Regions from separate parts of the Allobosea sp. FBZP-16 genome, predicted to be linked through region 1. Evidence: predicted binding sites of a transcription regulator. Region 1 holds the regulator's gene; each other region holds the start of a gene.
What was found. Region 1 encodes LexA, which represses DNA repair genes until DNA is damaged. Its sites were predicted from a motif close to TGTTCNNNNTGTGTTCNG; they were not measured.
Positions count from the first base shown of each region.

Region 2: CXY91_RS19205 (DNA recombination protein RmuC) is a predicted target of LexA. The motif match lies at 4,711-4,728, and genes of this name have one in related genera.
Region 3: ssb (single-stranded DNA-binding protein) is a predicted target of LexA. The motif match lies at 1,514-1,531, and genes of this name have one in related genera.

Region 1 is NZ_LNCQ01000022.1:574,428-580,611, reverse strand. It holds gene gltX (glutamate--tRNA ligase) at 1-896, opposite strand, end outside; gene CXY91_RS09025 (ComEC/Rec2 family competence protein) at 1,108-3,327, shown strand; gene lexA (transcriptional repressor LexA) at 3,321-4,058, opposite strand; gene CXY91_RS09015 (molybdopterin molybdotransferase MoeA) at 4,392-5,603, opposite strand; gene moaC (cyclic pyranopterin monophosphate synthase MoaC) at 5,606-6,088, opposite strand; gene trpC (indole-3-glycerol phosphate synthase TrpC) at 6,085-6,184, opposite strand, start outside.
Region 2 is NZ_LNCQ01000035.1:11,885-18,068, reverse strand. It holds gene CXY91_RS19235 (DUF805 domain-containing protein) at 1-398, shown strand, start outside; gene dapE (succinyl-diaminopimelate desuccinylase) at 431-1,633, shown strand; gene CXY91_RS19225 (hypothetical protein) at 1,701-2,288, shown strand; gene truA (tRNA pseudouridine(38-40) synthase TruA) at 2,296-3,033, opposite strand; gene fmt (methionyl-tRNA formyltransferase) at 3,164-4,093, opposite strand; gene def (peptide deformylase) at 4,113-4,646, opposite strand; gene CXY91_RS19205 (DNA recombination protein RmuC) at 4,761-5,945, shown strand; gene CXY91_RS19200 (MFS transporter) at 6,041-6,184, shown strand, end outside.
Region 3 is NZ_LNCQ01000006.1:84,553-90,736, forward strand. It holds gene CXY91_RS30480 (ABC transporter substrate-binding protein) at 1-233, opposite strand, end outside; gene CXY91_RS00785 (helix-turn-helix domain-containing protein) at 187-696, shown strand; gene ssb (single-stranded DNA-binding protein) at 885-1,424, opposite strand; gene CXY91_RS00795 (NAD kinase) at 1,645-2,418, opposite strand; gene CXY91_RS00800 (MBL fold metallo-hydrolase) at 2,555-3,541, opposite strand; gene CXY91_RS00805 (hypothetical protein) at 3,783-4,208, opposite strand; tRNA gene CXY91_RS00810 (tRNA-Thr) at 4,281-4,355, opposite strand; gene CXY91_RS00815 (L,D-transpeptidase) at 4,661-5,344, shown strand; gene CXY91_RS00820 (GGDEF domain-containing protein) at 5,388-6,184, opposite strand, start outside.

The sequences.
Region 1 (6,184 bases):
GCCGGCGAGCGGCCGATCGAGGAGAGGTTGAACAGCGAGATCATCTCTTCGGGAGAGAAGATCTCCTGGTCGCCATGGCTCCAGCCGAGGCGCAGCAGGTAGTTGCGCAGTGCGATCGGCAGATAACCCATCGAGCGATAGGCCTCGATGCCAAGCGCGCCATGCCGCTTCGACAGCTTGGCGCCGTCGGCCCCGTGGATCAGCGGGATATGCGACATGCTCGGCACGGTCCAGCCGAGCGCCTGGTAGATCTGCGTCTGGCGGGCGGCATTGGTCAGGTGATCCGAACCGCGAATGATGTGGGTGACGCCCATGTCGTGATCATCGACGACGACGGCGAGCATGTAGGTCGGGTTGCCGTCCGAGCGCAGCAGCACGAGATCGTCGAGATTCTCGTTCTGCCAGGTGACGCGGCCCTGGACCTCGTCCTCGACCACGGTCTCACCGGTCTGCTCCGCCTTGAGGCGGATCACCGGCTTGACGCCTTCGGGCGCGGTCGACGGGTCGCGGTCGCGCCAGCGTCCGTCATAACGCCACTGCTTGCCCTCGGCGCGCGCCGCTTCGCGCTCCGCATCGAGCTCCTGCGGCGTCGCATAGCAGTAATAGGCCTTGCCGGCGGCGAGCATCTGCTCGGCGACCTCGCGATGGCGGGCGGCGCGCTGGAACTGGTAGACCGTCTGCCCGTCCCAATCGAGGCCGAGCCAGGCGAGGCCGTCGAGGATCGCGGCGATTGCGCCCTCGGTCGAACGTTCGCGGTCGGTGTCCTCGATGCGCAGCAGCATCTTGCCGCCATGGCGGCGGGCATAGAGCCAGTTGAACAGCGCGGTGCGGGCGCCGCCAATGTGCAGGAATCCGGTAGGCGACGGCGCGAAGCGCGTGACGACCGTGTCACTCATGAAGGAAGGCTCCGGCGGAACGGGTAAGCGTGAGGCGAGGGCGATCGGGATACGGGCCTCGGCCGGGGCTGACATCCGGCGCCGCCGCTGTAACATGGCTTGCCGGCTGCCGTTAAGAGCCTCCTGCGGGGAGGGGGCGCGATCATCGCGCGGCCGCGACGGGGGATGGATGCTCTCCTACGGGCCGGAACAGCGCCGTAGCAGGGTGGGCGTGCTGGCTCTGCCTGCGCGCTTGCGGCGCGGCGCCCATTTTTCCCAGCCATTATCTGCTTTCCTGCCCGATTGGGGCGGCCGCCTCCGCCAGGCGTTCGAAACCGAGATCGAGCGCCGCCGGCTGTTCAATTGGCTTCCGGTCTGCATGGGGGCCGGCGTGCTGCTCTATTTCCTGGCCGATCGCGAGCCAGGGCTGGCCGCGCCCTTGGCCGGGCTGGTGCTGTGTGCGCTCGCCGCGCTGCTGATGCGGCAACGGCGGGCCATCATAGCGATCTGCATCGCGACCGCGGCGGCCTTTGCCGGCTTTACGGCCGCGACCTGGCGGACGGCGAACATCGCGGCGCCGGCGCTCGCCCGCAATCATGTCGGCAAGCTCACCGGCTTCGTCGAGGCGCTGGAGCAGCGCGAGAAGGGCGTGCGCATCGTCATCCAGGTCACGGACCTGCCGGGCGTCGATCCCGGGCAGCGGCCTCGGCGGGTGCGCGTCACCACGCCGGTGACCACGCTGAAGCCCGGCGACCATATCAGCGCGACCGCCCGCCTGCTGCCGCCGCCAGGCCCGGCGCGCCCAGGCGGTTACGACTTCGCCCGCGATGCGTTCTTCCAGGGCGTCGGCGCCGTCGGCAACATCGCCGGCAAGATCGCGCTCGCGCCGCCGCCCGTGCCGATGCCGCGCCGGCTCGCCCTGGCGGTCGCGATCGACCAGGCCCGTAACGCGCTGACCGAGCGCATCGCGACCAGTGGCGGCGGGCAGGCAGGAGCGATGGCGGCGGCCCTCGTCACCGGCAAGCGCGGGCTGATCAGCGAGCAGACCAACAACGACCTGCGCGCCGCCGGCATCTACCACATCGTCTCGATCTCCGGCCTGCACATGGTGCTGGCTGCCGGCACGATCTTCTGGCTGGTGCGGGCCTTGCTCACGCTGTCGCAGACGGTGGCGCTGCACTGGCCGGTGAAGAAGCTCGCGGCGCTCGTCGCCATGCTCGGTGCCACCGCCTATTGCATTTTCTCCGGTGCCGATGTCGCTACCGAGCGCTCGCTGATCATGACGCTGGTCATGCTCGGGGCGATCCTGGTCGACCGGCCGGCGCTTTCCATGCGCAACCTCGCTCTGTCCGCGATCATCGTGCTGCTGCGCGAGCCGGAGGCACTGCTCGGGCCAAGCTTCCAGATGTCGTTCGGAGCGGTCGCGGCGCTGATCGCCTTCGCCGAGCGCTGGCAGGAGCGGGCGCCCGATGCCGCGGCCGCCGCATGGCCCTGGCCGCTGCGCCCGCTCTGGCTCTCGGCCGTGGGAATCCTGACCACCACCATGGTCGTGACCGCGGCGACGGCGCCCTATGGCGTCTACCATTTCCAGACCTTCAACCCGTTCGGCCTGCTCGGCAACGCGCTGGCGCTGCCCTTCGTCTCGCTGATCGTGATGCCGGCCGCGGTCTTCGGCGTGCTTGCCTATCCGTTCGGACTCGACTGGCCGGCCTGGGCGCTGATGGGCTGGGCCTCCGGATATGTACTCCAGCTCGCCCATTGGGTCGCCGGCATCGACCGCTCGACCGTGGCGCTGCCCGCTTTCGGCTCGACCGCGCTGATCCTGTTCTCGCTGTCGTTGCTCTGGCTGACCTTATGGACGACGGCGCTGCGCTTCCTTGCCGCGCTGCCCTTGGTCGGCGGGCTGGCGCTGGCCTCGGCCCCGTCGCGGCCCGACATCCTGATCGAGCGAGACGGCTCGGGTGTGCTGGTGAGGGGGCCGGAGGGCAAGATGGTGCTGGCCGGCAAGCCGAGCCGCTTCGTGCTGACGCAATGGCTGCATGCCGACGGCGATTCGCGTGCGCCCGACGATGCGGCGCTGCGTAATGGCGCCGCTTGCGATCCGCGTGGCTGCGTCATCCGCCTCCCGGATGGCCGCTCGGTAGCCTATACGCGCGACCGGATCGCCTTGGTCGAGGACTGCCTGCGCGCCGATCTCGTGGTGACGTCGCTCTACTGGACAGCACCTTGCGCAGCCCGCCTGATCGATCGCAGTGCCCTCATCCGTGATGGCGCGACGGCGTATCACGCGGCCCGCGGCGGCTGGCGCGCCTATACGGCCGACGAGGTCACGCGCCTGCGCCCCTGGACCCGGGCACGACCGGAACCGAAGCCGGCGTCAGAACCAGCGCTTGCTCCGGCGACTGCAGCCGCAACTGCGGAGCCGGCAGAGGACGCCGAGGCGCTTCAGTAGCGCCGCATCAGGTTGACGAGCCGGCCCTGGATCTTGACCCGGTCGGGCCCCAGCACGCGCGTCTCATAGGCCGGGTTGGCGGCTTCGAGCGCGATCGAGGAGCCGCGCTTGCGCAACCGCTTCAGCGTCGCTTCCTCGTCGTCGATCAGGGCAACGATGATGTCGCCGGTATTGGCGGTATCCTGCTTACGGATGACGACGGTGTCGCCGTCGAGGATGCCGGCCTCGATCATCGAATCGCCGCGGACTTCCAGGGCGTAATGCTCGCCGCCGCCGAGCATGTCGGCTGGCATCGTGACGCTGTGGCTGCGGTCCTGGATCGCCGAGATCGGCGTGCCGGCGGCGATGCGGCCCATGACCGGGATCGAGACGGTCGAGCGCCCGCTTTCCTCGGCAGCCGGTGGTCGCGGCTTCGTCAGATTGGCTGCCGGCGTCGGGGGAGGCGGGGTCTGGCCGAGGCCGCCCTGGACAACGGAGGGGCTGAAGCGGCCGCGCTGTGCCTGCGGCCCGCCGATGCCGTCCGGCATCTTGATGACTTCGAGCGCACGTGCCCGGTTCGGAAGCCGGCGAATGAAGCCGCGCTCCTCCAGCGCCATGATCAGCCGGTGGATGCCGGATTTGGAACGCAGATCGAGCGCATCCTTCATCTCGTCGAAGGAGGGCGGCACGCCGGATTCCCGCAGGCGCTCCTGGATGAAGCGAAGCAGTTCAAACTGTTTGCGTGTCAGCATGGTCGCGCCGCTCGCCTCTCGGGCTAGAATCGAAACAAAGCACGAACACCATACGCGTTCGCCTTGTGTTCCGCAAGGGGAGCGCTGTGATGAGAACTGATCCTATTTGAGACATGCCGTCCCGGGCGACTGCATGGAGACCGGGATCCCGAAAGAGGTTCCGGAATGGATCCCGGATCGGCGCCGCTGCGCGGCTTGTCCGGGATGACAACCTGAGAGCGGGAGAGTTGACTAAAGCAACTCCGCAATTCTCCGAACCGCGGAATTGCTTTAGGTCTTCGCTTTATCGCATTTTCTTCACGCGAACCGGTGTCCACTTCGCTCGAAAATGCTCTAGCGCAGCCGGATGATGCGGCAGGGATCGCCGGCCTTGGCAGGCTCGGCGAAAGCCGGGCGGATCACCAGCGCCTCGGCCCGCGACAGGTTCGCCAGCATCGAGGAATCCTGCTTGGCGAAGGGCCTGACCCGTCGCTCGCCCTCAATGATCTCGGTGGTGGCACGCAGATAGTCCTGGCGCTCGTCATTGGCCGGCAGGTCGACGGCCAGGGTGGCGGGCTCGCTGCGGTCGCGCTCGGGATCGGCGATGCCGAGCAGCGCCTCGACCAGCGGCATGGCAAAGAGATGGCCGCAGACGATCGAGGAGACCGGGTTGCCGGGCAGGCCAAGCGCGACCATCGGGCCGAGGCGGCCCATCATCATCGGCTTGCCCGGGCGCATTGCGATCTTCCAGAAACCGAGCGCCATGCCCTGCGCCTTCAGGGCCGCCTGGACGAGATCGTGCTCGCCGACGGAAGCACCGCCGAGGGTGATCAGGACATCGGCGCCGGCGGCGCGCGCCGCGTCGATCTTGGCGGCCAGATCGGGGTGGTTGTCGCGGGCGATGCCGAGGTCGAGCGCCGTGCCGCCGGCCTGCTCGATCAGCGCGGCGAGCGCGAAGCTGTTGGAGGCGACGATCTGGTCGGGGCCGACCGGCTCGCCCGGCAGGACGAGTTCGTCGCCGGTGGCAAGGATCGCGACCAGCGGCTTGCGGCGGACCGAAAGCGTCGGGTGGCCGGCAGCGGCGGCCAGACCGAGCGCAGCGCTATCGAGGCGACGACCGGCCTTGAGCAGGACCTCGCCAGTCTGAAAATCCAGCCCGGCCGGGCGGATGAACTGGCCCTTGCCCGCTGGCTTGGTGACGCGGATGACCGGGCCGCCGACGCCCTCGGCATGCTCCTGGATCAGGATCGCATCGGCACCGTCGGGGATCGGCGCGCCGGTGAAGATACGCACCGTCTCGCCGGGCCCGACCTGGCCGGAAAAGCCGCGGCCGGCGGCGGATTCGCCGACGACCTTGAGCTCTTTGCCCAGGGTGAGATCCGTGGCGCGTGCGGCGTAGCCATCCATGGCCGAATTGGCGAAGGGCGGCTGGGTCCTGAGCGCCGCGACGTCCTCAGCCAGCACCCGGCCGGCGCAGTGCGCCAGCGCCAGCGTCTGCGCCGGCGTCGGGCCGGGCACGCTGTCGAGCAGCGCCTTGAGCGCAACCGGGACGGGGGTGAGGCTCATGCCTATGGTCCTGCGATCTCGTAGGTTCCGGACTTGCCGCCGGATTTATGCACGAGTCGGACGCCTTCGATATGCATGGCGCGATCGGCCGCCTTCACCATGTCGTAGATAGTGAGGCAGGCGACACTGACGGCGGTCAGCGCCTCCATCTCGACTCCGGTCTTGCCGGTCAGCTTGACCTCGGCGCGGACGCGCACGCCCGGCAGGGCCTCGTCGATCGACAGGTCCACGGAAATCTTGCTCAGGAGCAGCGGGTGGCAGAGCGGGATCAGCTCGTGCGCGCGCTTGGCCGCCATGATGCCGGCGAGGCGGGCGGTGCCGAGCACATCGCCCTTCTTGGCCTCGCCGTCGCGGACGATCGCCAGCGTCTCGGCTTGCATCACCACATGGCCTTCGGCGATCGCCGTGCGGACAGTCTCGGCCTTGTCGCCGACATCGACCATATGGGCCTCGCCCTTCTGGTCGAGATGGGTGAGGCGGCTCACGCCGCCGCCTCGGCAGTCTTGCCGGTCAGAAGCTGGCGGGTCGCCGCCGCCACGTCCGCCTGGCGCATCAGGCTTTCGCCGACCAGGAAGGTGTTG
Region 2 (6,184 bases), on a different contig from region 1:
ACCTCGATGGCCGCATCGGCCTGCGCCAGTTCTGGCTCGGCAGCATCGCGCTCGCACTCTGCCTGCTGGCGGTCCAGTGGGCTGCGCCGCAGGTCGCGGACAAATATGCCGCCGCCAAGATCGTCGCCTTCGCCAATGCCTTCGCTCTGTTCCCCTGGGCGGCGCTGGCAGCCAAGCGCGCCACCGACCGGGGCGGCTCGTCGCTGTTCGGCATCCTGCTGGTCTGCGCCATCGTGCTGCCGCGGGAAGTCCAGCCGCTGCTCGGCTATGCCTGGGCGCCCTCGCTGATCGCGATCTCGACGATGGCCTGGCTGGTCGCGCTGATCGACCTCGGCCTGATGCCGGGCGTCGGCCGCGACGCCCCGCTTGCGGAGCAAAGCGGGGCTGCCAGAGGCTAGCCAGGGTCACTGCTAGCCTCTAGACCGGCTCGATGAGCCAGCACACACCCACCTTACTCGAGTTTGACGCCACCGATCCGGTCGCCCTCACCCAGGCCCTGGTGCGCTGCGCCTCGGTGACACCGGCCGACGGCGGCGCGCTCGCGCTGCTCGATGCCGTGTTGAGCGCCGAAGGCTTCAGCGTCGAGCGACCGACTTTCTCGGAGCCTGGCATGCCGGACATCGAGAACCTCTATGCCCGCATCGGCAACGAGGGCCCGGTCTTCGTCATTGCCGGCCATACCGATGTCGTCCCGCCCGGCGACCTCGCCGCCTGGACGCATGATCCCTTTGCGGCGGACATCGAAGGCGGCGTGCTCTATGGCCGCGGCGCCTGCGACATGAAGGGCGGACTCGCCGCCATGACCTGCGCCGCGATCCGCTATCGCCGCGAGAACCCCGATGCGCCGGGCTCGATCGCCTTCCTCGTCACCGGCGACGAGGAAGGCCCCGCCGTCAACGGCACGGTCAAGCTGCTGGCCTGGGCCGACGCGCGCGGGGAGCGCTTCGACCATTGCCTCCTCGGCGAGCCGACCAATCCGGCGGCGATGAGCGATATGATCAAGATCGGCCGGCGCGGCTCGCTGACCGGCAAGCTCGCCGTGCAGGGCGTTCAGGGCCATGTCGGCTATCCGCACCTCGCCCAGAATCCGATCCGTGGCATGGTCCGCCTGCTGGCGGCGCTGGACGCAAGCCCGCTCGATGCCGGCACCGAGCATTTCGACCCGAGCAATCTCGAGGTGACGACGCTCGATGTCGGCAATCCCGCGACCAACGTCATCCCGGCGCAAGCGCGGGCCGTGTTCAACATCCGCTTCAACGACCTCTGGACGCCGGAGACGCTGGCGGCCGAGATCGAGCGCCGCCTGCGCGAGGCAGCCGGCAACACCGTGCGTTACGAGGTCAGCTTCGAACCGACCAACGCAGTCGCCTTCCTGACAAAGCCGGGACCGTTCGTGGCGATGGCCGCCGAGGCCGTCGAAGCCGAGACCGGCAAGCGCCCTGCCCTGTCCACGACGGGGGGCACTTCCGACGCCCGCTTCATCAAGGACTACTGCCCCGTGGTCGAATACGGCGTCGTCGGCCAGACCATGCACCAGGTCGACGAGCGGGTCGCCATCGCCGACCTCGTCGCGCTGGAGCGGATCACGCATCGTTTACTGACGAGCTATTTCGCTGCAGCGCAGCAGGCTTGACGGAACCGACCCTGACGCCCACAGTTTAGACGAAAGTCTAATGCCGTGACGTCCGGAGGGTTGGGCCATGAGGCTTGCTGCCGACGATGTGACGCGATCGCTCGCTGCCTCCTGGCGCCTGCTGCGGGCGGACGCGAAAGCCCTGCCCGATCTCGACCTGAGCCGCGACGGGTTCTGGCGCTCCTATCTCGCGCTGGTGCTGGTGGTGCCATCGATGATACCGGCGCTGGCGGCCGAGCGCACGCTCGTCGGCCTCTCCAACAGCGGCGGGTTGTTCGATGCACCGGGCCTGATCGCAGCCATCGTCACGGCGGAGATCCTGGCGATAATTGCGGTGCCGGCGCTGCTGGTCGGGCTCGCGCCCGGCCTCACCCGCAACCCCCGCTTCACCAGCTTCGTCATCGCCTGGAACTGGGCCGGCATCCTCTCGGCGGCGCTGATGGCGGTGCCGGCGACGGTGTTCGCGCTCGGCTGGTCGAACCCCGGCATCGCCGGCTTCCAGAGCCTCGCCTTCGCGGCGATCGTGCTGCGATTGCGCTATTGCGTCGCCAGGGCCACGTTCGGCGTGAAGAGCGGCGTCGCTGGCGCGATCGCCTGCGCCAGCGTGCTTGCCGATTACACGGTACTGAAGATTTTTGGGTTGGCCGGGTTCTGAGCCGGCCTCAGTAATCCACGCCGGCCAGATAGAGCCCGCAGGGCGGCGCCAGCGCGGCGCATTGCGAGCGGTCGCGTGCCGCCAGCACCTTGCCGACCTTGTTCTCCGGCCAGCGCCCCATGCCGACCATCTTCAGGCAACCGACCATGGAGCGGACCTGGTGATGCAGGAAGGAGCGGGCATGGACGTAAGCCACGATCTCGGCCCCCTCGCGCCGGCAATCGAACCGGTCGAGCGTGCGCATCGGGCCATTGGCCTGGCATTCGGCGGCGCGGAAGGTGGTGAAGTCGTGATGGCCTATCAGCGCCTTGGCGGCGCGATCCATCGCCTCATGGTCGAGCCTGACCGGGACGTGCCAGACCCGGTTCGCATCGAGCGCCGGCTGCGCGCGCCGATCGAGGATGCGGTAGATGTAGTAGCGCCGCGTCGCCGAGATGCGGGCATCGAAGGTTTCGGGCACCGCCTGCGCGCTCAGCACCGCCACCGGCAGGCGCTTCAGCCTCGCATTGCTGGCGTCGCGCACGACGTCGGTGCGCCACTCCTTGTCGAGATCGACATGGGCAACCTGATGGGTGGCGTGGACACCGGCATCGGTGCGCCCGGCGCAATGCAGGCGCACGGCATGACCGCAGAAGGCTTCGATCGCCTCCTCGACACTCTGTTGCACGGACGGCCCATTAAGCTGGCGCTGCCAGCCCGAGAAGGGCGTGCCGTCATATTCGATGACGAGCTTGTAACGGGGCATAGACTTATCCCAACGGCCAGTGACGCTGACGCGTCAGGCCGTTGATCCAATGTGAATTTCTCAAACGCAGCCTTCGGCTGTCGAAATCCACATACGGAATACCGGGAGCCATTTTCAATGCCTCCCGGTACTAGAGCTTCGCGCCCGCCGAGAGCCGCGCCCCGCGCAGGAACTCCTGGGCGCTCATCGGCCCCTTTCCGGCGCGCTGGACCTGGAGCAGCTTCACCGCCCCGACCGCGCAGGCGATGGTGCCCTCGTCGTCGAGCAGCGTGCCCGGCTCGGCCGCGCCGCCGGCGCGCGCGGTGCGCAAGAGCTTCAACCGCTCCGGTCCCTTGCCGAGATCGACCTCGACGAAGGCGCCGGGGAAGGGCGAGAGGCCGCGCACGACGTCGTGAACCTGCTGCGCCGGCCGGTTCCAGCTCAGCCTTGCCTCGTCATTGCCGATCTTGCTGGCATAGGTCACGCCCTCTTCCGCCTGCGACGTGAAGCGCAAGCCACCGCGGCTGAGCGCGGCCAGCGCCCGGACCATCAGGTCGGCGCCGAGGCCGGCGAGCCGGTCATGCATGTCGCCGGCCGTGGCGTTGCCGTCGATCGCAAGCCGCTCGACCATGGCGACCGGGCCGGTATCCAGCCCCTCCTCCATCTTCATGACGCAGACGCCGGTTTCAGCGTCGCCCGCCATGATGGCGCGCTGGATCGGTGCGGCGCCGCGCCAGCGCGGCAGCAGCGAAGCGTGCAGATTGAGGCAGCCGAGTTCCGGCGCCTCCAGGATCGCCCTGGGCAGGATCAGGCCATAGGCGACGACGACGGCGACGTCGGCCTCGTGCGAGGCCATGACCTCGGCCGCCTCGGCGGTCTTCAGCGTCTTCGGCGAGAACACCGGGATGCCGAAGCGCTCAGCCGTGACCTGGACCGGCGAGGGCCGCAGTTCCATGCCGCGCCCGGCCGGCGCGGGGGCGCGGGTATAGACGGAGACGACCTCGTGGCCCTGGCCGATGATCTCGGTCAAGGTGGGCACGGCGAAATCCGGCGTGCCCATGAAGATGACGCGCAAGCTCATAATGTTTCGCCCCGGCCGGTCAGGCCGCGCTCTCCCGTTTCGCCGCCTTGGCGAAGCGCTTGTTGACCCGGTCGCGCTTCAGCCGTGACAGATAGTCGATGAAGAGCACGCCGTTGAGATGGTCGATCTCGTGCTGCAGGCAGGTGGCGAGCAGGCCGTCAGCCTCGATCTCCTGCGCCTTGCCGTCGAGATCGCGATAGCTGACCTTGACGCGCGCCGGCCGCTCGACCTCCTCGTAATATTCGGGAATCGAGAGGCAACCTTCCTCATAGGAGCTCAGCTCCTCCGAGCGCCAGGTCACCTCGGGATTGATGAAGACCAGCGGCTCGCGCTTCTGTTCCTCGCCTTCTTCCGCCTTCTTCGAAACGTCGATGGTGACCAGCCGGACCGGCTCGCCGATCTGGATCGCGGCAAGACCGATTCCCGGCGCGTCGTACATCGTCTCCAGCATGTCGTCCGCCAGCTTGCGGATCTCCGGCGTGATGTCGTCGATCGGCGCGGAGACCTTGCGCAGGATCGAGTCGGGCAGGATGACGAGGGGGCGGATGGCCATAGGGCGCTCTGGGACGTTTTCAGGAGTTGCCGCGACATAAGCGCTTGTGACGAAACGGTCAAACTGTTCCGCTTATGTTCTAGATTTGCGGCCGGGATGGTGTAGGCTTGCGGCATGAACCAGATCGCCTTCGTCCTGCTGGAGCGTCCCGTGAGCTGGGCCGAAGCCGCCTTCGGCTTCGCCGGTCTGACGCTCCTCCTGCTTGTCCTGGCGCTGCTCTCGTCCTGGCGCGCGGCGCGCCGGCGCGAGATCGAGGCGGCGATGGCGGCCGAGCGCGCCCGTGAGATGGACGACAAGGTCGCCGAGATGAACCGGCAGCAGGCCGAACTCAGCGGCCGCATGCAGACCATGGCCGAGATCCTCTCGACCCGGCAGGGCGACCTTGCCCGGATCATGGCCGAACGGATGGACGGCCTGCGCCAGCAGGTCGGCGCCGGGCTGGAGCAGAATGTCCGTCAGACCAATGAGAGCCTCGGCAAGCTGCAGGAGCGCCTCGCCGTTATCGACAACGCTCAGAAGAACCTGACCGAGCTCACCGGCGAGGTGGTGACGCTGAAGGACGTGCTCGCCAACAAGCAGGCGCGCGGCGCCTATGGCCAGGGCCGGATGGAGGCGATCATCCGCGACGGGCTGCCGGCCGCCTTCTTCTCCTTCCAGCCGACGCTCTCGACCGGCAAGCGCCCGGACTGCCTGGTCACCCTGCCGGGCGACGGGCGCGGCCTCGTCATCGATGCCAAGTTTCCGCTGGAGAGCTTCACCATGCTGCGCGAGGCACGCGGCGAGGAGGCGAAAAAGCACGCGTCGGCACGGGTGCGCGCCGATGTCGGCCAGCACGTCAAGGACATCGCCGAGCGCTATTTCCTGCCGGGCGAGACGCAGGACATGGCGCTGCTCTTCGTGCCGTCGGAGGCGATTTACGCCGACCTGCACGAGCATTTCGACGACATCATCCAGAAGGCGCACCGGGCGCGGGTGATGATCGTCTCGCCCTCGCTGCTGGCGCTGGCGATCCAATTGATGCAGTCGCTGGTGCGCGATGCCCGCATGCGCGAGGAAGCGCAGGTGATCCAGGCCGAAGTCGGCAAGCTGCTCGACGATGTCCGCCGGCTCGGCGAACGCGTCGACAAGCTCGACAGCCATTTCCGCCAGGCGCAGGACGACGTCGCCCAGATCAGGACATCGGCCGGCAAGGTCACCGGCCGGGCCGAGCGGATCGGAGCGCTCGAATTCGACGACGCCAGCCCGAACGAGCCGCAGCTGCCCTTCGCCAAGGCGGTGAAGCTGAAGGCGGCGGAGTGACGCGGCGCGCCGCTATTCCTCCCGGTCGCCATGGCGAGATCAGATTCCGGCGTTGAGTTGCAGGCCTTCCCAGACTGCGCCGGAGGCCGTGACCCTTGCTCGTTCAGATCGGAACGCTCATCGCCGCGACGAGCCTCGTCCAGCTCGCCAACGGCTTCTTCAACACGTTCCTGTCGTTGCGGCTGACGAATGAGGGCTTCGGCCCAACACTCACCGGCATCGTGCTCAGCGCCTATTTC
Region 3 (6,184 bases), on a different contig from region 1:
AGCAAACCGCCGGACGGAAAACGTGTCAGACGTGGCGCGCTCTCGATGATGACGCGAGCCGGCCGCACGGCCACGCGGGAAGAACCGTCGGCCAGCACGGCCGGCGAGCCCGATGGCGGGCAGGGCGGCCAGGCCCTCGCCGCGGCGGTCGGCCAGGAGATCAGGAGCCTGCGATTGAGTCTCAGCATGGCCGCCAACCAGCTGGCCGAAGCGGCGAGGCTGTCGAACGGCATGCTCTCCAAGATCGAGCGCGGTTCGGCCACGCCGTCCTTTACGACGCTGGTCTCGATCGCGGCAGCGCTCAAGGTGCCGGTCGCGCGGCTGTTCGCTTCCTATAACCAGCAGGCCGACTATTCGCTCGTGCGTGCAGGGCAGGGTATCGCCGTGCAGCGCCGCGGCCAGCGCGCCGGCCTGAGCTACGAACTGCTCGGCCACCTGCTCTCGGGCGAGAAATACATCGAGCCCTATCTGGTGACGCTGACCAGCGAGGCGGCGGACCACCCGGGCTTCCAGCACACCGGGATCGAGTTCATGCATATGCTCGAAGGCGCGATGGTGTACCGCTATGCCGACGCGTCGATGGAGCTGCGGCCCGGCGATACGCTCGTCTTCGATGCCAATTTCGTCCATGGCCACGAGCGGCTGCTGACGCCGACCGTCCGCTTCCTGTCGGTCGTGTTCAACCTGCGCACATAAATCATCATCGCGCCCGGCAGGACGCGATGATGATTTATGTGATTGTGATCGCATCGGATCAGGCTTGGGCCTGCCCCGGAAGAGTACGGCACAGCACAGGCCGGATCGCCCGGCTGCCCGCGGGGGCTTAATCTTACAGTTAGAGACGGATTCGCCGACCAGATTGCTTCAATCTGGTCGGATCCGCTCTAGAACGGGATGTCGTCGTCGAGATGGCTCGACGAGCGCGAACCGCCGCTGCTGCCACCACCGCTTGCCATCGCCGGCTGGCGCGAACCGCCACCGACCGGGCTCGACCGGCCGAAGGAGCTGCCACCCGACGATCCCTCGTCGCCATAGCCACCGCTGCCGCCGCCGAACTCGTCGCCGCCCTGGCCGCGGCTGTCGAGGATGGTGAGCTCGCCGCGGAAACGCTGCAGCACGATCTCGGTCGTGTACTTCTCGACGCCCTGCTGGTCCTGCCATTTGCGGGTCTGCAGCTGGCCCTCGATGTAGATCTTCGAGCCCTTCTTCAGATACTGCTCGGCGACCTTGGCGAGGTTCTCGTTGAAGATCACCACGGAGTGCCACTCGGTGCGCTCCTTGCGCTCGCCCGACTGCTTGTCGCGCCAGGTTTCCGAGGTGGCGATCCGCAGATTGACCACCGGCTCGCCGCTGCCGAGGCGCCGCACCTCGGGGTCGCGCCCGAGATTGCCGACCAGAATGACCTTGTTGACGCTACCAGCCATGACAGGCTCCGTTTCCTGCGCACTTCATCACGAACCCGGCCGAATGACCGGATGCGGACCCTAGCGGTCCGTGCCGGCACTATCAATGATGTTCCTGTTTTGTTCAAGGGGCCTTTCGTAGCTTGTCCCCGTTAAAATTTGCGAATGTCGCGAAGGTGCAGAGGCCTGACGGGTGCCGGCGGGGCCAGGTATTGCCGCTACGAGCGGCCTCCGCTGCGCCTCAATACCCGAACTGCTCGCGCAGGATGCGCTCGTCCAGGCTGTGGCCGGGGTCGTGCATCATGACGAGATCGAGCGAGCGGTCGATCGCGATCTGCACCGAGATGACGTTGTCGATCTGGGTATGGTCGGCGACGGCGCTGACCGGCCGCTTTTCGGCCTCCAGAACCGCGATCGTCACCCGGGCATGGTCGGGCAGCAATGCGCCACGCCAGCGCCTGGGCCGGAACGGCGAGAGCGGGGTCAGCGCCAGGAGCGGCGCGTCGAGCGGCAGGATCGGGCCATTGGCGGAGAGATTGTAGGCGGTCGAGCCGGCCGGGGTCGCGAGCAGCACGCCGTCGGCGACGAGCTCGGACAGGCGCACCTGCCCGTCGACGGAAATGCGCAGCTTGGCCGCCTGGTATGAGCGGCGGAACAGCGAGACCTCGTTGATCGCGCGCGCCTCGATGCGCTTGCCGTTGCAGTCGACCGCCGTCATCACCAGCGGATGGACGACGCTTCGATGCGCCGCCTCGAGCTTCTGGCGCAGCCCGCGCTCGCGGAACTCGTTCATCAGGAAGCCGACCGAGCCGCGATTCATGCCGTAGATCGGCTTGGCCGTGCCCATGAAGCGATGGAGCGTCTGCAGCATCAGGCCGTCGCCGCCGAGAGCGACGACGACCTCGGCCTCGGCCGGATCGGCATCGCCATAGCGCTCGACCAGCTTGGCGCGCGCGGCCTCAGCCTCGGGCGTCTCGCTGGCGACGAAGGAGATGGCGGTAAAGCGCTCGGTCATCGCTGGTATCCGGCAGGCATGGCAGCGACCGGTCTAGCATGGCCGCGGACAGGATCGCGAGCCGCCCGGCGAGCACGCCGCAAAAAGAAAGGCCGGGGCGCGTGCCCCGGCCTTTCCCAGCGGAAGCGCGAGGGTCTCAGATCGCGCTGCTCCACTGCACCGGTACGAGCTCGAAGCCGTTGCCCGCCTTGGCGATATGGCCGGTGGCGGGGAAAGGGGCGTGGTAGAAGCAGACCTGCATCTTGTCGGCGACGGCCATGTCGAGCAGCTTGCGGCGGGTGGCGGCGGCCTGCGGCCCGTCCATGTCGAACACCGCCGACCAGTCGGGATTGCGCACGAACAGGGCCGGGTGGTTGGTGGTGTCGGACAGCACCATCAGCTTGCCGCTGCCGGAGGAGACGGCGAAGACGGTATGGCCGGGGGTATGGCCGGGGGCGGCGATCGCGGTCACGCCCGGGACGATCTCCTTGCCCGCCTCGTATTGCTTCACATCCTTGGCGACCGGGCCGAAAACGCGGCGCACGCCGGCGAAGGCACCCTTCATTGCCTCGGGCGCGGCATTCATCTTGGCGTCGTCCATCCAGAAGGCCCATTCGGCCGCTGGCACCATCACTTCGGCGTTCGGGAACACGGCGGTGCCGTCTTTCAGCCGGAAGCCGTTGATGTGGTCGCCGTGGAAATGGCTGAAGACCACGGTCGAGACATTCTTCGGGTCGAGCCCGGCAGCCTGGAAGTTCTTCATCCAGGCGCCCGAGGTCGGCGCGCCGGAATCGCCGTTACCAGTGTCGATCAGGGTGATCTTGTCGCCGATCTGCAGCGCCAGCGTGGTGAAGGTGATCGAGAGGGCGTCGCTCGGCAGATACGCCTGCTCCATCGCCTTCTTGACGTCCGCGAGCTCGGCATTGCGCACGAAGCCTTCGAGCGGGCGCTTGGCGAAGCCGTCGTTCAGGGCGGTGACGGTGATGTCGCCGACCTTGTAGCGGTAGAAACCCGGGTTCTGGTTCACGGACGCTCCTTGCGCGTGGGCCGGCGCGATGCCGGCGGGCAGGTCGAGCGCGGCAGCTGCAGCGAGCGCGCCGGCGCCCGCCATGACAGTGCGGCGCGAGGCTTCGAAACGGGCCATCGATCAGGCTCCAACAACGAGAAGGGCACGACCTCTCCCGGATGGCGCCCCGCCAGCCGGATTCGTGCCCTGGGCATTGCTCGCCCGAGCGTCAAACTAACTGGGCAAACAACGCCTTCAACCGGCGTTTAGTTGCCTCGGGTCAATTGTCCGTGAGTTTGTCGTCGCTGTGCGGCTTCGCCGGGGCGGGTTGATTCGATCTCTTCGCCAGATCGGCCTTGCCCTTGAAATCGGGATGGTTTCAGCGCTCGCCCTGGGTCGGGGGCTGATCGGAGCGGCTGCGCGCGAATGCCTTGAGCAGGGCGGCGCAGAGCGCGAGCGAGGCGAGCGCGCCCTGGCCGGAACAGCCGGCGACCAGCGCCTCATAGGTCTGCTCCTCGGTCGCAACCGACTGCAGGCTCCAGTTCCAGTCCGGGGCCTTCTGCCGGATGACGCCGACCGCGACGTCGATCTCGGCGCTGATCCGGCCGATCGCCTTCCAGAGCGAGCCCTGCTGGTAGATGCCGCCGGGCGGCGTGCGCGGGGCGAGCAGGGTGGTCGGCTTGCGCCGCACGGTGAAGCCAAGCGCCTCGTAGATGTCGGCGTCGAGATTGCGGTCGGGGCGGCCGGTGCGCTCGCAGCGTTGCGCGAGGGCGAGCAAGTGGTCGCGCTGGTCGGCAGAGGTCATCGCTCGGTGGGCTCCGGTCGTCCTCGTCGTCGCGGCGGCATGGCAAGCAAGCGACAGGCCACCGAAGTCGGATGGTGCCGGCGGAGAGGATCGAACTCCCGACCTTCGGTTTACAAAACCGCTGCACTACCGCTGTGCTACGCCGGCCCTTTGCGCTGCGGTATCAGGCCGGGGAGGCGAGGGCAAGGCCGGCGGTGAGCTGGCCGGCTCCGCCATGATCGCCGGCGCATCCCCCAAGGCTATGTTCGCGGCGGCACCGCTCTCGGCCCGACGTACGCCGCCGCCATCGGCGAACGCTCCAGAGACCACGCCCTCAAGGGACGTCGAGATGCGGTTCTGAAGCGCGGCGGAAACTCACGCCCCGGCATTCACCGGCTCGTAACCATCTAAGTCGATGCTTTTGCAAAAGCCTTGTCTGAGATGTGCCCATGCTGAGCCGCCGATCCTTTACCATGTCGTCCCTGTCGCTCCTTGCCCCCGGTCTCGCCGGCTGCGGCGGAGGGGGCAGCATCGTGGCGCTGCCGGAGATCGCCGCTCCGAGAGGACCCAGCCTGACGCGCACGCTGGCACGCCCGAATTATGCGCAAGTCTATGTGGAATATCCGGGCGAGCGCTTTGCGGTACCGGCGATCGACTACCAGAGCATCGAGCCGCGTTATCTGCGCCAGACGGTCGAGTTCCGCCGGCCGGAGCCGCCTGGCTCGATCGTCGTGGATCCCGGCTCCTACCATCTCTATTTCGTCGAATCGCAGGGCGTCGCGACGCGCTATGGTGTCGGCGTCGGCCGTGAGGGCTTCGGCTGGACGGGCCAGGCGAAGATCAACATGAAGCGGGACTGGCCCGACTGGGTGCCGCCGCAGGAGATGATCGATCGCGACCCGCAGATCAGGGCCCAGCTCGAGCCGACGTCGCGCGGCCCCGGCGTCCGCGGCGGGCCGAAGAGCCCGCTCGGAGCCCGCACCCTCTATCTCTTCGGCGAGGGGCGCGATCTCGGCTACCGCATCCACGGCACGACAGAGCCCTATACCGTCGGCACGAATGTCTCCTCGGGCTGCATCCGGATGATCAACCAGGACATCATCCACCTTTACGCCCGCGTCGCGTTGGGAACGCCGGTCACGGTGCTGCCGGTGTGATGGCAGCGTGACGTCCGAGGGGCTCGCGGACCGTTGCCGAGGCTCACGCCGCGGCTGCGATCCTTACGGGTTCCGCAAGCTCGATGCGGTTGCGCCCGAGCAGCTTGGCCTTGTAGAGGGCGCGGTCAGCGGCGGCCAGCAGCTCGGAGAGGTCGACCCGATCGGCGATCGTCTCCACCAGCCCGACGCTGACAGTGGCGGCCATGGCGAGACCGTCGCTGCGCGCCGCCGCCTCCGTGAAGCGCCAGGTGATGGCCTCTGCGATCTTTCGGGCTTCGTCGACGCTTGCGCCTGGCAGCAGCAGCGCGAACTCCTCGCCGCCGAGTCGGGCACAAACGGCCTTGTGGCCCGCCGCGTCTCGTGCGATTCCAGCGAACAGCTTCAGCACCTGATCGCCGACATCGTGCCCATGGGTGTCGTTGATCGCCTTGAAGTGGTCGAGATCGAAGGCGAGCAGTGCATGCGACGCCTTCTCGCCATCGCGGCGCAAACACTCGGGACCGAGCTCGAAGAAGCCTTGCCGGTTGTTGAGGCCGGTCAGAAAGTCGGTGCGCACATTCTTCAGGAGCCGGGCCCGGTCCTCCTCGCGCACGAGGGCGATCAGGGCCATGGGCATCGTCATCGTGAACAGCACGGCCTCGTACATCGTCAGCTTGGCAACGATGGGTAGAACGCTGTCGCCGTGAGCCGAGACGATGACCGGCACGACGAAGCTGCGGACCGCATAGGTCAGGCCGTGGCAGGCGAAGACGACGACCGCGAGCAGACGGGAGCGCAATCCCTGCGCCATCGGACTGCGGAACAAGGCGAGAGCGGTCAGGGCAGACAGAACAGCGATGG